DNA from 3 places in the Paenibacillus sp. FSL W8-0187 genome. Region 2 is predicted to be linked to each of the others. Evidence: riboswitches for the same ligand, from Rfam matches in the RefSeq annotation. Region 2 holds a riboswitch; each other region holds the start of a gene.

Evidence for each region. Region 2 has a riboswitch for cobalamin ahead of MKY48_RS03535 (ribonucleoside-diphosphate reductase subunit alpha). Riboswitches for the same ligand answer to the same signal wherever they lie in the genome.
Region 1: linked by a shared signal. The riboswitch ahead of MKY48_RS27150 (ABC transporter substrate-binding protein) and the one ahead of MKY48_RS03535 (ribonucleoside-diphosphate reductase subunit alpha) in region 2 are both predicted to bind cobalamin.
Region 3: linked by a shared signal. The riboswitch ahead of MKY48_RS23540 (1-propanol dehydrogenase PduQ) and the one ahead of MKY48_RS03535 (ribonucleoside-diphosphate reductase subunit alpha) in region 2 are both predicted to bind cobalamin.

The regions. Positions count from the first base shown of each region.
Region 1 covers NZ_CP150206.1:6,007,763-6,013,003, reverse strand. The annotation lists gene cbiB (adenosylcobinamide-phosphate synthase CbiB) at 1-333, shown strand, start outside; gene MKY48_RS27155 (histidine phosphatase family protein) at 324-1,166, shown strand; cobalamin riboswitch at 1,319-1,521, shown strand; gene MKY48_RS27150 (ABC transporter substrate-binding protein) at 1,779-2,783, shown strand; gene MKY48_RS27145 (iron ABC transporter permease) at 2,780-3,826, shown strand; gene MKY48_RS27140 (ABC transporter ATP-binding protein) at 3,823-4,608, shown strand; gene cobT (nicotinate-nucleotide--dimethylbenzimidazole phosphoribosyltransferase) at 4,676-5,241, shown strand, end outside.
Region 2 covers NZ_CP150206.1:799,033-804,273, forward strand. The annotation lists gene MKY48_RS03530 (ribonucleotide-diphosphate reductase subunit beta) at 1-926, opposite strand, end outside; gene MKY48_RS03535 (ribonucleoside-diphosphate reductase subunit alpha) at 1,581-3,914, opposite strand; cobalamin riboswitch at 4,108-4,341, opposite strand; gene MKY48_RS03540 (MTH1187 family thiamine-binding protein) at 4,710-5,015, shown strand; tRNA gene MKY48_RS03545 (tRNA-Thr) at 5,124-5,195, shown strand.
Region 3 covers NZ_CP150206.1:5,218,106-5,223,346, forward strand. The annotation lists gene MKY48_RS23525 (ANTAR domain-containing response regulator) at 1-8, opposite strand, end outside; gene MKY48_RS23530 (EutP/PduV family microcompartment system protein) at 97-528, opposite strand; gene MKY48_RS23535 (BMC domain-containing protein) at 541-897, opposite strand; gene MKY48_RS23540 (1-propanol dehydrogenase PduQ) at 1,128-2,270, opposite strand; adenosylcobalamin (AdoCbl) riboswitch at 2,729-2,882, opposite strand; gene MKY48_RS23545 (DinB family protein) at 3,076-3,618, opposite strand; gene MKY48_RS23550 (DinB family protein) at 3,664-4,356, opposite strand; gene MKY48_RS23555 (HAD-IIIA family hydrolase) at 4,343-4,921, opposite strand; gene MKY48_RS23560 (hypothetical protein) at 5,020-5,241, opposite strand, start outside.

The DNA of each region.
Region 1 (5,241 bases), 2.2 Mb from region 2:
GGACTGTTGACCATAGTGGCTGCGATGTTTTCGCTGCAATGGAAAAAAGCGATCAAGATGGTCAGAAGGGATGCGCGAAAGCACCCCAGTCCGAATAGCGGCTTCCCGGAATCGGCCGTAGCTGGTGCGCTGGGCATTCGTCTGGGAGGCGAGAATTCCTATCAAGGCGTGATCTCGTTCCGGGCTTACATGGGGGATCCCGAACGACCGCTTGAAGCGGAGGATATTCAGGTGACAAATCGTCTGCTGCTGGGCGTATCGGTATTGTTTACGTTACTGGGTACCGTGGTGCTTGGACTTGTGGCCGCAGCAGGAGGAAGCTTATGGATATGAGGATTACCCTGCATTTGGTCCGTCATGGCCGCACGTTGTGGAACGAGGAGCGCCGTTATCTCGGTCACGAGGATCAGGGGATTCTGGTGGAAGGAAGACAGCAGCTCCTCCCGCTGCGGGAAAGGTTTTGTACCAAGCAGTTCGTCCGGATCTATTGCAGTGATCTCCTTCGATGCAGGCAGACGCTGAATGTTATCTTACCGGATTCAACAAAGTCCGCTATTCCTGATGATGAAGATCCGGGCAGGTTTATTCCAGGTGTCGAGTATGATCCGCGGCTGCGTGAGCTCGATTTCGGGGATTGGGAGGGGAACACCTACGAGGACTTGAAGTCGGATATCTCCTATCGGCGCTGGATTGATAACCCCGCAGAAGTTGCGCCGCCAAATGGGGAGAGCTGGGAAGCGTTCTGTTCCCGGATTCAGGCATTCTTGACCGGATTGTATTTGGATTTGAAGGAACTGTTGCATGTGGAGGAAGATCCGGATACCCTTGTGCAGGCAGAGGCAGAGGCAGAGGCAGAGGCAGAGGCAGAGGCAGAGGCAGAGGCAGAGGCAGAGGCAGAGGCAGAGGCAGAGGCAGAGGCAGAGGCAGAGGCAGAGGCAGAGGCAGAGGCAGAGGCAGAGGCAGAGGCAGCCGGTTATGGTTGTGGGACACAGAGGGCCGAGTTGGATGTGCTTGTGGTCACCCATGGGGGCGTCATCCGGCAGATCGCGGCAGCTACCCTTCCGCATACGGAATTCTGGGAAACGCAAGTGTCACCGGGCGAGGAGCTCAAGCTGCAATTGACATGGGATGGAGACCGCTGGGAAGGCGTGCGGTTAAGCGAATAAATGAAATCGTATGATATCGGTGCGGAATGGGCGATAACGGGATAAATCCGTATCATAAGGCATTTGAAATGACCGATTCTTTCGGTTGTAAGAGGAAGGTTTATCGCCTATAATTTTGGGCAGAGAAACCATGCTTGGCCTAACATACATAAATTCATATTATTTGCGAGGGTCCCGGATAGAAGGCGTTGTTGCCTTCTGCCGGGTTAATAGGGAAGCCGGTGCAAGTCCGGCACGGTCCCGCCACTGTGAAGCAGGGACTTCTTCATATGCCACTGAGCCATAGCGCTTGGGAAGGCGGAGAAGTCGTTACAGCCTGCAAGTCAGGAGACCTGCCCTCGGCGAATGAATGACGGTCCTTCGAGGAGAGGATTACGTTTGCCGGACCCATGCAGCATGTGTGGGCGGAAGTTTAAGGCGCTATCTGTGAACGGTTATCCAGATGTCCTTATGTTAAAACGTAATCCCTGAGTCCTTGTTTACGAGGAGTCAGGGATTTTTGCTTTTCTTTGGAGTATGACGATTGATGTTTTTCTCCCGGTAAGGATCGGTTGAAGGAATGTAAACTCGAAAGCGCCAGGTTCTCAATTATGCATAGGGGGATTTCAAGAGATGAAAGCATTAAACAAAACATGGTCCGTACTTCTAGTAGCCATACTGATGGCTCTGGCCTTGATTGGCTGTGGAGACAAAGAAGCGGCGCCGAAGGATACCACGCAGCCTGCACAGCAGGAAGAGCAGAATAACGAAGCGCCGGCGGGTTCCGGCGAAGAGCTTAAAACGACGTATCCGCTGACCGTTAAGGATTCAACCGGGGTTGAAATGACGTTTGAGAAAGCTCCGGCCAAAATTGCATCCCTGACACCGTCCGAGACGGAAAAACTGTTCGCTTTGGGCCTGGATGAGGAAATCGTTGGCGTGTCCGATAATGACGATTATCCGGAAGCAGCCAAATCCAAGCCTAAATTGGGCGGGTTCCAAGTGAATGAAGAGGCTATTATTGCAGCCGATGCCGATGTGGTATTTGCGGCTTCGATGAATGCTCAGAATGCCGAGAAATTGCGTGAGCTTGGCGTTACCCTGTTCGTCAATGATCCGAAAACCATTGATGCCGTGATGGAGAACATCGAACTGATCGGACAAATTACGGACCGTCAAGCGGAGGCGAAAGCGGTCGTGGATCAGATGAAGCAGGAATTGGCTACCGTTACGGAAGCCGTGAAAGCCGTGAAGGATGAAGACAAGAAGAAAGTGTATGTGGAATTCTCTCCGGGATGGACCGTCGGCAAGGGTGAGTTTATGGATGAGATCATCACCTTAGCTGGCGGCGTCAACGCAGCCGGCGATGCGGAAGGCTGGTTCGAAATCAGTGAGGAAAATATTATTGCTGCGAACCCCGACGTCATTCTGTACACGGACGATGTGGTTGATGAAGCAACCAAGAAAACATTGGATCAGCTGATTAAGGAGCGCGGCGGCTGGGATCAGATCGAAGCCATCAAGAACGATCAGGTCATATCCGTGGATGCGAACCTGCTCAGCCGTCCTGGTCCCCGTGTGACGCAAGGGTTGGTGGAAGTGGCGAAGGCCGTTTATCCGGAACTGATGAATCCATGAGTAAAAAACTTGCAGGATTCGGTGCGGCCGGCATCATCCTATTACTGTTAACCTTGGTTGTCAGTCTCGGAATCGGCTCCGTGCACCTGCCTGTGAGAGAGATTGGGGCGATGCTGCTGCACCGGCTGCCGGGAATCGGCGATTCCATCGTTCCGAGCTGGGAAGCTTCATCCGAGCAAATCCTAATGAAGGTGAGATTGCCGCGCATATTGCTGGGGATGCTCGTAGGAGCCTCCCTGGCCGTCGCCGGAGCCGCCTTTCAAGGGGTATTGCGCAATCCGCTGGCGGATCCGTTTACGCTTGGTGTATCCTCGGGTGCTGCGCTTGGCGCAGCATCCCTGATTTTTTTCGGGATGGAATATTCCTTTGCCGGAGGTTACACGCTGCCGCTTGTAGCGTTTCTGACCGGAGCAGGCACCTTATGGGCGGTTCTGCTGCTGGCGAGGGATCAAGGAAAACTGCCGATCCACGGGCTCATTCTGTCCGGCGTGGTGATGCAGTCGTTTCTGGGCGCCGTCGTTTCCTTTCTGACGGTCATGTCCAAAGATACGGTAAACCAGATCCTGTACTGGACGATGGGGAGCCTGAGCATGCGTGGATGGTCGTATACGGCCATCCTTTTCCCGTATTTTATCGCAGGTTTTATCTACTTATGGAGCAGGTCGCGGGCGCTTAATATTTTGTCGCTGGGGGAACGGCAGGCCGCCCATATGGGCTTGAATGTGGATCGGTTGAAGACCAGCGTGCTCATCGTTGCTACCCTGCTCGCCGCCGCAGCCGTGTCGGTATCCGGCGTGATTGGATTCGTGGGACTTGTGGTACCGCATATGATCCGGCTGATCACCGGCTCCGATTACCGCGTCATTGTTCCACTGTCGGCTCTGGGCGGCGCGATATTCATGGTCTGGTGCGATACGGCGGCACGGTCCGTACTGGCACCAACGGAAATACCGCTTGGTGTGGTTACGGCATTCATAGGCGCTCCATTCTTTGCGTATTTGCTATACCGGAACAAAAAACGGCGCAGGGAGGGTCTATCATGATTACAGCTCAAGGACTTGGCAAAGCATATGGCAAGGTGCCGATTCTTGAAGGCGTGGACCTTCACATTGCCGAAGGGGAATGGTGGGGGATCATCGGTCCGAACGGAAGCGGTAAATCCACCCTCATGCAGCTGTTATCCGGTGTGGAGAATCCTACGCAAGGAAGTGTGACGCTTCGGGGCAAGGCGCTTGCACACTATACTCGTAAGACGCTGGCCCGGATCGTGGCGGTGCTTCAGCAGGAAGGGCTTGATCCTACCGATTTTACCGTCCGGGAAGTGTTGGAGATGGGAAGGTTCCCCTTCCTGAACTGGCTTGGCCGTGAAGATAAGGATGCAGCCCCGCTCATTGAGGCCATTATCCGAAAGCTGGATCTGAATGGTCTGGAAGAACGGCGGCTTACCGAGTTAAGCGGCGGTCAACGCCAGCGTGTCGCGCTTGGCAAGGTAATGGTCCAGGAGCCTTCGCTGCTGATGCTGGATGAACCGACGACCTATCTGGATATCCACTATCAGCTTCAGTTCATGGATATGGTGGCGGAGTGGCGGAACTCGTCCGGGATTACGGTGATCAGCGTACTGCATGATTTGAATCTGGCGGCTCAATTTTGCGATAAACTGCTGGTGCTTGATCAGGGAAAGATCGCCGGGGTTGGCAAGCCGGAAGAAGTTTTGACAGCGGCGTATATACGTCAAATTTTCCGGGTGGAGCCCTCGATTGTGGCCCATCCCGAGAATGGTGCTCCGCAGGTGCTGTTAACGGCGAATAGCACGTGGTCCTGACCGATGTTGCCGCATATTCCGCTTTAGGATGTAAGATTTAGGAACAAGATACAAGGAGGTCGTTTCATTGACGGATACAATCGTTAATCGTTTAAATCACATCATTGCTAACATTAAACCGCTGAATGTCGAGGTTCAGAACGAAACAGCCGCTTATTTGGACACGCTGACGAAGCCTCCGGGCAGTCTGGGTAAGCTGGAGGCGCTAGCGATCCAATTAGCGGGAATTACAGGGAATGTGAAGCCGTCGTTCACCAAAAAATCCGTCGTTGTCATGGCTGGTGATCATGGAGTCTGTGAAGAAGGAGTCAGTGCATTTCCGGCTGAGGTAACGCCCCAGATGGTCATGAACTTCCTGAATGGAGGGGCGGCTGTGAATGTGCTGGCGCGTCAGGCGGGGGCGGACGTGCATTGTGTGGACATCGGTGTCGCGATCGAGCTGAAGGATGAGAAGCTGAAGTCGCGGAACGTTGGCAGAGGAACTGCCAATATGGCCAAAGGGCCCGCGATGACAAAGGCAGCGGCACTGCAGTCTATTGTAACCGGTGCAGAGGTAGCAGCCGAGTTGGTGTCGCAAGGAACGCAAATGTTCGTGACCGGAGAGATGGGCATTGGGAACACGACACCGAGTGC
Region 2 (5,241 bases):
TTGATCCATGGCATGCAGTTAACGTCCACACCTTCGTAAGCTTTTTCCAGACCCATCATGGTGATGCGACGGTTCGCGATGTACTTGATGTAATCGCCCAATTCGTTCAGATCGATGCCGCGCACATTGCTGAGCGTGTAGTGGGCCCAGTTGGTTTCGAGCTCGACGGCACGGTCAATGGTGCGGTACAGGTAGTCGATGTTCTCTTTGGAGTTCAGCTCAGGGAAATCCTTGAGCAGCTGCTTGAACACTTCGGCGAAGAAGTAGCAGTGCTGGTTCTCATCACGCTGAATATAGGAGATCATCTGGCTGGTTGCCATCATCTTCTGGTCACGAGCGAGGTTGTAGAAGAAGGCAAATGTACTGTAGAAGAAGATGCCTTCCAGGATCAGGTCCGCGACCATCGCTTCGAAGAAGGATTGCGGCGACGGATTGTCACGGAAGTTCTGGTAAATGTTCGAGATGAACTGGTTGCGTTCCAGAAGTACCGGGTCATGCTTCCAGTATTCGAAGATGTCCTTCTGCTCTTGCTCCGATACGATGGAGGATAGCACGTAGGAATAGGATTGGTTGTGAACCACCTCTTGCTGACCGATGATAGCGGAGATGGCTTCGAGTGACGAATCAGTGAAGTAACGCTTCACGTCGCTGACAAACATCGTCTGCATGGAATCCAGAACAGCGAGCAGGGAGATGTTGATCTTGAAGGTACGCTGCTCTTCAGGGTCCAGGCGCGGGAACTGCTGCGCATCCTTGGACATCGGAATCTCGTCCGCGATCCAGTGGTTCAGCAGCAGGACTTTGTACAGCTTATACATATGAGGCATCCGAATGTCGTTCCAGTTCAAGATCCCGGAGCATTCACCTTCAATGACGCGAGTGGAGCGGTTGGGTGCTTCGGTATTAAATATCTTTTGCATTTGCATGCCGATTTTCTCTCCTTGTATATCATAGTAGGGCGGAAGGTTGAAGGGATCTGCTAGCCTATTCGAGGGACGGGTATCCACTCTCCAGCCGCTGTTGTCCGCCCTTTGCTTGAATGTATTTTTAAGGTTGCAAAGGGCTCCCAAAGGCGGACGTAAACTCTTCCGATTGGATACCCTTACCCTTGTAGTCTTTTATTAGAAAGCATATTCAACATTGCTTACAGCCGTTCGATGTGAGCCAAACATGCAGCGACTCCCAAAGGGAGAGCGATCCCAGCAGGCAGTAACTCACCAATCGCACGAAGTAACTCACAGTCTCTGCGCCGCATGAGAAGCGATTCCCAAGGGGAGAGCGATCCCAGCAGGCAGTAACTCACCAATCGCACGAAGTAACTCAATGGTCCCTGCGCCGCATGAGAAGCGATTCCCAAGGGGAGAGCGATCCCAGCAGGCAGTAACTCACCAATCGCACGAAGTAACTCATTAGCTTCCGCACTAAATTCCAGCGTTCCCGAAGGGAGAAAGCGTTCCTAGCCACTAAAGTAACGTAGAAGCGCCTCATTCAGAACCTAAGCACCTTGCGGGTGTCCAGAGGGCAGAGCCCTTGGGGCCCTCCCTTGGAAGGGAGGGTTTGGGTGGGTTCGAAATTAAAGGTTAGCTTGCACACGACTCGCACTCTTCAATCGTCAGCGCACGGCTGCGTACATAATAAGTGGACTTGATGCCGGCTTTCCAGGCATGCAGGTGCAGCTCCAGGAATTCCGAAGCCCGGATATCAGGGCGGACGTACAGGTTAAAGCTTTGCGCTTGGTCAACGTGACGCTGACGGGCGGCAGCCATTTTGATGGACCAATGCTGGTCAATCAAGAAAGCCGTTTTATAGTACCAGATCGTTTTTTCGGACAGATCCGGAGCCGGGTTAGCCACTTTGTAAGTGGTTTTTTCTTCATAAGACAGAAGTTCGTACAATGGATCGATGCTCGCTGTGGAACCCGCGATGATCGATGTGGAGCCGTTCGGCGCGATGGCAAACAGCCATGCGTTACGGACCCCGCTTTCTTGTACTTCTTGCTGCAATTCGCGCCATTGTTCGGTGGTTACGAACTTGCCTTCATGCTCGCCGTCGGTGTAACCGCGGAACGTGAAGTACTCGCCGCTCTCCCAGTCGGAGCCTTTGAATTTCGGATAGTGGCCTTTTTCCTTGGCCAACTCCATGCTGGATTTAACGAGCAGGTAGTTGATGTGCTCATACAGATTGTCGTTATATGCAACGGCTTCGTCGGATTCCCAGCGGATACCTTCCAGCGCCAGCAAGTGATGCAGACCGAAGGTGCCGAGACCGACCGCACGGTATTGGCTGTTGGTATATTGAGCTTGCAGAACTTCAATATTGTTAATGTCGATAACGTTATCCAGCATGCGAACCTGGATCGGAACGAGACGCTCCAGCACACCAGCAGGTACAGCACGAGCCAAGTGGATGGAGTTCAGGTTGCAGACAACGAAATCGCCAGGGATTTTGGAAATTACGATCCGGGTTTGGCCGTCTTTCGTAACCAGCTCCTCCTGCTCAACAACTGTCGGAGATTGGTTCTGCATGATCTCCGTGCACAGGTTGGAAGAGTAGATCATGCCATGCGCAGAGTTCGGGTTCGCACGGTTGACCGTGTCGCGGTAGAACATGTACGGTGTACCCGTTTCAAGCTGGGATTTCATGATGCGCTTCATAATGTCGATAGCTTGTACCGTAATGCGCGGCAGCAGCGGGCTCGCCACGGCTTCAGCATACTTTTGACGGAATTCGCCTTCGCCTTGTCCTTGATCATAGAAGTCTTCCAGGCCCAGCGGACGGCCGTTCTCGTCTTTCCAGCCCATGATTTTCTTCACTTCATGCGGACAGAACAGGCTCCACTCTTCACGTGCTTCTACAGCTTCCATGAACAGGTCAGGCAGACATACGCCGTGGAACACGTCATGTGCTCTCATGCGCTCGTCACCATTGTTCAGCTTCAGATCCAGGAAGGACAGAATGTCTTTGTGGAACACATCCAGGTAAACCGCGATAGCACCTTTACGAGTTCCCAATTGGTCAACGCTAACAGCGGTGTTGTTCAACTGGCGAATCCAAGGGATAACGCCGGAGCTGGTGTTCTTGTGACCGCGGATGTCAGAGCCGCGTGCACGGACTTTACCGAGGTACACCCCGATGCCGCCGCCCATTTTGCTGAGACGGGCGATATCCGTATTGGAATCGAAGATTCCTTCCAGGGAGTCGTCCACGGTATCGATGAAGCAGCTGGAAAGCTGGCCGGCTACTTTTTTACCTGCGTTAGACATGGTCGGCGTAGCGGCCGTCATATACAGGTTACTCATGGCCCAGTAGGCTTCTTTGACAAGGTCAAGACGCTTGTCAGCTGGCTCGTTGTGCATGAGGAACATCGCGATGACCATGTACCGTTCTTGCGGAAGTTCCATGACGCGACCGTCAAAGTCGTTTGCCAGGTAACGCTCAGCCAGTGTCAACAGCCCGATGTAATCAAACAGCAGGTCGCGGCTTGGATCGATGCATTCGCCGAGTTCTTCGATTTGTTCTTTGGTGTAGCTGGTCAGAAGATCCTCGCGATAAATGCCTTTCTGTACAAGCTCTGTAATGAGCGGGTAGAAGGCACCGTATGGTTCTTCCGGGTATGCTTTGTATCGGCGGTTGGTGGCCGCTTTTTTATATAAAGAGGTCAGAAACGAACGCGCAGCTGCAAACTTCCAATCCGGCTCCTCTTTGGTTACAAGCTCAAGGGCGGACATCGTGAAGGCGTTGCTGATTTCTTCGCCGGTAACTTGCTCACCGCGCAATTTGGCATTGACGCCGCGAAGCAGGCGCTCTTTATCGAGCATGTCCAATCCTTTTAGAGTCCGGTCGGCATAGACGGAGAGACGAATTTCATCAAAGGCGAGCTGACGGTTGTTCGGTTTAACTACGAGCTGGGGCATGAATAAATTCCTCGCTTTCTTCGGGGGAAATATGAAAAAGGACATCAAAAAAACATTTTCTAAAACCCGCGGGCAGGCTTGAAAATGTCCGTGCGCTGTGATTCGAAAATGACGTTTGCCATAAGCCCATGAATGGGCATGATGTTATGTACAGACGCAAGCTTAACGAACACTTACCTAAAACCCCGTAGGTTGGTGTCTGCTGCATATAGGCAGGTCTCCTGACTTGAGCTACTTCCCTCGGCATTGCCTCCCCTGAGACCTTGATCCGGTTCCTCGGTGGCATATGTCGTATGTGGATGGCTGATAGATCATAAACAGCCTTAGGCCCTTACAGTGGCGGGACCGTGATGGATTTACACCATGCTTCCCTATTAAGCCGGACTGCCTTATAGGTTGATCCGGCACCTACATACACTATATTTGGTTGTTGTTAATCTAATTTAACCCAATATATTGTGTTTGTAAACTATATTCTTAAAATTGAACGCAAAAAGAATTATAGCAAACGAGCGGCCATTGTGCCAGTTAAGAAACTGCCAAAAGGCCATAACATTTCCTGAATTGTGACCAAATGCGACCTTTTCTGCGCAGATACCACGTATATTATCGTTTTGACAAAATAGGATATATTCGTACGGACGAAATGAGGAAGATACACCATATCTTGTATGAAGTTACAGACAGACGGACTTTGATATGGAGGGTCAGAATTGATATGATAACTGTATCCGGGAGTTTAACGTATTCGGAAGCATTCCATATAAATGAGATGCAACGAGGGAGGTATTCAAGATGGCTATAGCGGAGGTAACGGTGATTCCGATCGGAACCGCAACAACGAGCTTGAGTTCTTATGTTGCCGAGATGCAGCGTATATTGAAACAACAGGATGGAATATCCTATGAGCTAACTTCGATGAGCACCATCATCGAGGGAGAGCTTAACATGATCTGGCGGGCGATTGAGGCTTTGCATGAAGCGCCTTTTCTGTCCGGTGCGAAGCGTGTATCGACTTCCGTGAAGATCGACGACCGCAGGGATCAAGTCTCCTCGAGCAAACAGAAGATCCAGTCCGTGCAGGAGAAGTTAGGCGGGTAATACCGCCAGTTACGGAGGATATTTCCGTAAGAATAGGACTTGCATTTTGCTGCTGAAGTATTATAATAATTTTTGTTGTTTCGTGAGGAATATCATCGAACCACATTTGCTGGTGTAGCTCAGGGGTAGAGCAACGCACTCGTAATGCGTAGGTCGGGGGTTCAATTCCCTTCACCAGCATCTTTACAAAGTCAATAATGGCGCGGTTTTCCGAGTTTTTTCGGAA
Region 3 (5,241 bases), 3.0 Mb from region 2:
CCATTCATGCGTCATGCACCTCATTGTCTGTCGTTATTTGCTTGTCGCTTGTCTATCGATAAGCCCCGCTTGCATTTGAACTAGAATCCAAGTCGTTTACGCCCTCAAATAATCCCGAAGAGCATCCACTCCCACGTTCTCGATCGTCGAGACTTCAAAAATCCGCTCCACGCCGGCCGCCATTAAATGCGCTCTGGCCTGCGCGATTTCTTCTTGCGACTTGGCCAGTTCCACCTTTGTTACCACTCCGATAACCGGCTTGGCGAATACCGTTGCAAAAGCCGGCGGGAAATAGCTGTCTTCTTTCGTGCAATCCTGAACCAGCCCAATGACATCGGCATCTACACTGGATACTAACAACATTTTGTATAAATACCGGTTCTCGATGCATTCGCCCGGCGTATCGATCGCCTGATCGAAATTTTCGACGGCTTGCGTTTTCTTATAGGCAATCTCCTCACCGTGCAGCCATTGGCACAGCGTGGTTTTGCCCGATCCAGTACTTCCGGCAAAAATAATTTTCTTCATCATAAGCTTCTCCTACGTTCTCGTAATGTTCGTATTTGCCGAGAAGCCCAATATATTCTGTAATCCATGCAGCACTGCGCTGATCGCAGATTCTACTGATGATACATCGCCCGTAATGACGAGTGAACCGCTGAAACGGTCGACAAAGCCGATTTGTACGCCAGCCGCCTTTGTAGCGATATCCGCTGCAATGATGGAGGCTTCGCTTGGCGTGATCGTCATAACGCCGATGGACTGATGCGCTTCGTTTCCGAGTCCCAGCTTCTTGTAAATGTCCGGGTTCGGGTTCGCGATAATGTGAGCGAGCGTGACCTGTTTGCCAGGCACATACTCCTGAATCACACGTTGTTTCTCGGCTCCTTGTTCCATACTCCTCATCTCACTCTCGTATCGAAAACACTAAAAGAGGTTGTTCAAAAAGTCCACTTTTGATAAGAAAACCTGCAAAAAAAACAATAAAAGCCCCTTAAAAGTCCATGCGGAATTTTTAAGAAGCCACTTTGCTTTGATTTGTATGCAACACGCCATTGTGTTACTTTCACTATATTTGAATATTGCAAGCGATGTCAATACGAAATCCGTCAAATTTCGACTCGATCTTAGAATTGAAACATTTTGTTCAAAATTTGAAGCACGTCCTCTGCCGTAGGAACGCGTGGATTTGTTGCCGTGCATCCGTCTTTCAGCGCGCCTTCGGCGATCGACTCTCTCATCTCTCCAAACAGCGATTGATCCACACCGCATTCGCGCAGCGTTTGCGGCATATTCAATTGCTTCTGCAGCTGTTTGATTGCCTGTACGAGACTACGGACGCCGCTCTTGGCATTTGGTGCGGATAACCCCAAGCTTTTGGAAATTTCGGCATACCGAACCGCCGCTCTATTGCTTTCTTCCTTGCCGTAACCCGGCTTGTAATCGGCATTAAATTCGATGACATGCGGAAGAAGAATCGCATTCATGCGTCCGTGGGCAATTTTGAATTTGGCTCCCGCCACATGCGCGATCCCATGATTCAATCCCAGAGACGCAATATTAAACGCCATACCCGCGATGCAGGATGCATTATGCATTTTTTCACGCGCCTCAAGATCATTTCCGTCCTTATAAGCTCGCGGCAAATAAGCAAAGACCAGCTTCATCGCCTTCTCCGCCAGCGCATCGGAGATATCATTGGATTTGGTGGATACATACGCTTCAATGGCATGCGTCAAAACATCCAGTCCGGTATCGGCCGTAATGAAGTCCGGCACGCTTTTGACGAGCTCAGGATCGAGAATCGCTTCTTGCGGCAGCATGTCATCGGATACAAGCGGATATTTGATGTTTTTTTCTTTGTCGCTGATAACGGAGAATGACGTAACTTCAGAACCCGTCCCGCTTGTCGTCGGGATTGCAATGAACGGGATATCTCGCTGGTCAAGCAGCTTTTTCGTAAACAGCTTCATCGCTTTAGCGGCATCAATGGCAGAACCGCCGCCAATGGCAATGATTAGATCGGTGTTGAACGCACAGAGCGCCTCGACACCTTCCGTGACGACTTCAATCGGCGGATCAGGCACGATATTGCTGAAAACATATTGCTCGTTACTGCTGTGCAGGCGATCAAACACCATGTTAATCATGCCCGACTTCACCATAAATGGATCCGTGACGATGAACATACGTTTGTTTTGCCACTCTGTTAGACGATCCATCGCGCCTTGCCCCATATAGAGGTCGGCTTTAATCGAAAGTTTATCCATGTAAAGCACCTCCAAGAAGTAATTGCAACAAAAAAAGAGGCCATTCAAAGGGAAATCCCCTTCAAAAGCCTCTTTGCTTGTTATCATGTATGCACGCCATTGTGCAGCTTCTTATCATTTAGTTTTGCATATATACTGTACACCGTCATTCCGATCTTCGTCAACCGCTTCCGGAACTTGTCCTTAGATCAGACACATTAACGGCACGAATTTATAAGTGCCTGTTTAAAAAGGTCGGTCATCAAAAGCGGACTTTTGGAACAACCTCTATCAATAAAAAAAAGGGATATGCACCCCATAGTGCACGTGCTTCTTCGTCCTTGAAGAATCTCCCCGTTTGCGAGCTATACCTCATTGTATATATTCGGCGGCGAACACCCGGCTGTGGCCGACAACATCGTCGGCAGCCTCTGCTGCAATTAAAAAAAGCCTAGCGAGGCGAGAAACGTCACTAGACTTGTAAACCAGCCATTTTCGCCTCGAAATGACTGGTCTCTCCAAAGTTATTAGGCAAAAGACCTGACTTAAGACCGATCATTCGGTCTATCACAGTGGCGGGACCGTGTTGGATTTGCACCAAACTTCCATTACCTATAACTTTTTCTATTGTACATGACGCGAATAGTTGCCCATTCGACATCATTATAGCACAAACGACGCGTTTGGCGATATAAACCTTAAAAAAATGATTGACCGAATGAAACTCAAATAAAATAAAATGCCTCGGGCAGACCAAGGGACGAACGCTGCAGCGTAGATACGGTGAATTGTCTCAGAAAGACAAACAAGGAAATGGTTTTCCCATTCATTTATTCATGATCCATGTCTTCTTCTGCTCAGAGTACCACTTTCTAAGCTGATTAATATGGGCTTGATGATAACGGTTATGGTCGGCCATATGCCATAAACCCCACCGGATGGTGGCTTGCTTTTCATTCTCGTGTCCGAATGTAACGATGCGATCCAGATCGGCATCCGTTAACTGCGTACATACATCCTTCAACATACTGAGTACAACTTCATATTTAGATATAAGCGTGTCCAGAGACATTCCTTTGACCATCGGCAGCCTGTTATGTTCATCGATCATTGGGCCGTATTCATCTATGAATGACTGGGGAAGCGCCTCACCTTTAATCCTATATACCCAGTTCAGGTCGACGTACATGATATGTTTTATTAACTGAGCGGCACTATTGAAATTGTCACAAGGTCCCTTGAAGTCTATTTCCTCTTGGGCCATGCCCTCTGATATGGACTTTAGCCGTTGGCTGTTCTCTCTGACAGCGCTATATAACATTCCCACGATCGTTGACATATTCTCTTCGCCTGGCAAATCGTACAACATCCTAGCACAACCTCCCTTGTTAAAATAAATAGCATCCCAGCCTCACTATTTGGACTTTTGAATTCTTTGTTTCAGTCGTATCGATTTATTCAAGTGCAGAAAAATATGCCTTGTCGCCGGCATGAGCACTAATCCCGCAATCGTTTTGTTTCCCCAGTATTCAAGCAACCACGATGCTTCTTCCTTAACCGCATGCTGTACTTTAAGTTCATGAATTCTTGCCGCTTCAACTTTTTGCTTAAAGTCGCCTGGCAATAAACGGGATATGACTTCACGAGTGTTTCGCCCAACTTCACTTCGATAAGCTAATAAAGAACCAATATCAAGAGCCGCACTCAAATTAGCGATTTCTGCTTCCGTCATTTCATTTCCAGAATGAACATCATCAATGTGGAGTTTCTTGTTCCATTGACCTGAATGCAATACTTGGACATCGTTATTTACGAGCACGCTCATCGTCATGTCTTCAATACGCGTGATATGCCACATATGCCATATTATTGAGTTTTTTGTATCAGGAGCCTTAACTGGATATTGGCGGGATGTTTCCTCTTGTAGATCTTTAACTAACTCATCCTCAAGGGTCGCAATGGGTGAGTAGCTCATGCTTGATGAATGTAACAAGCGATGCTGCTGTAAGAATAGGTCAACCGCACTTTGATGCTTAGCCGGATCCAGAATTATCTGGGTTAGCTTTTTGTGATTTTCATTCCACTGTTTTCTTTCACTCAAATCCATGGAGAACCCTCCCTTTATAGCCTCTTCCTAATATCCATGTAACGGCTTCATTAAAGTCTGTCGCGATAAAATCAGGATACGCTTCTTTCCATTTGCCGAAATACTCGTTGTTATTATATTTTTCCAGTTCTTTGAGGCCAGCTCCCGTCTTCACTAGCACTTTCTTACAACCGGCTTCTTTGGCAGCAACCATATCCGTCCATCTATCCCCTATGACAAAGCACTCCCCTAAGTCCAAATTATTTTCTTCCGCGGCTCTCATCAGCATCCCTGCGGATGGCTTTCTACACGGACAACCCGCTCCATGCTCATGAGCACAAAGATAGATCTTATCAAAACCAAAGGCTAATAATTCCGATTCGAATTCGTCCTGTGTTACTTCGCCACGAGCAATTCCAGGTTGATTCGTAAATGAACAAACAAGCATGCCTGCGGCTCTGAGTGAACGAATCGAATCCTGTACTTGTGGAAATAGCTCAAATTCACTGGGCAAAACAACCCGATCGGTTCCTCCAAGTGTTCCGTCCCTGTCAATGAAAACAGCTTGTCTTGAGAGCTCTAGCAATTAGTTATGCTCCTTTCCTTATTCATTTTTTGCGTTGGATAGTACAGGATGTACAGGACGATTTAAACATCACTGATTGGCCGATTCATATCGCTTTCTCACTCAATTTCGTCGGTTTCGCTCCAAATAGCATATGCGCCGTAGCCTAAATACTCGCGCACCTCAAGAACCTTACTGCCCCGTATCAGAATTTCCATACCATTTTCGGAGTCCCACGCTGTACCTCCACCCAAGATTGCTCCGAATGTATTATCGTTTCGATCATAAGGATTTCGATAAAGGTCAACTTCCCCTACGGACATAAACTTCAAAATATCCTC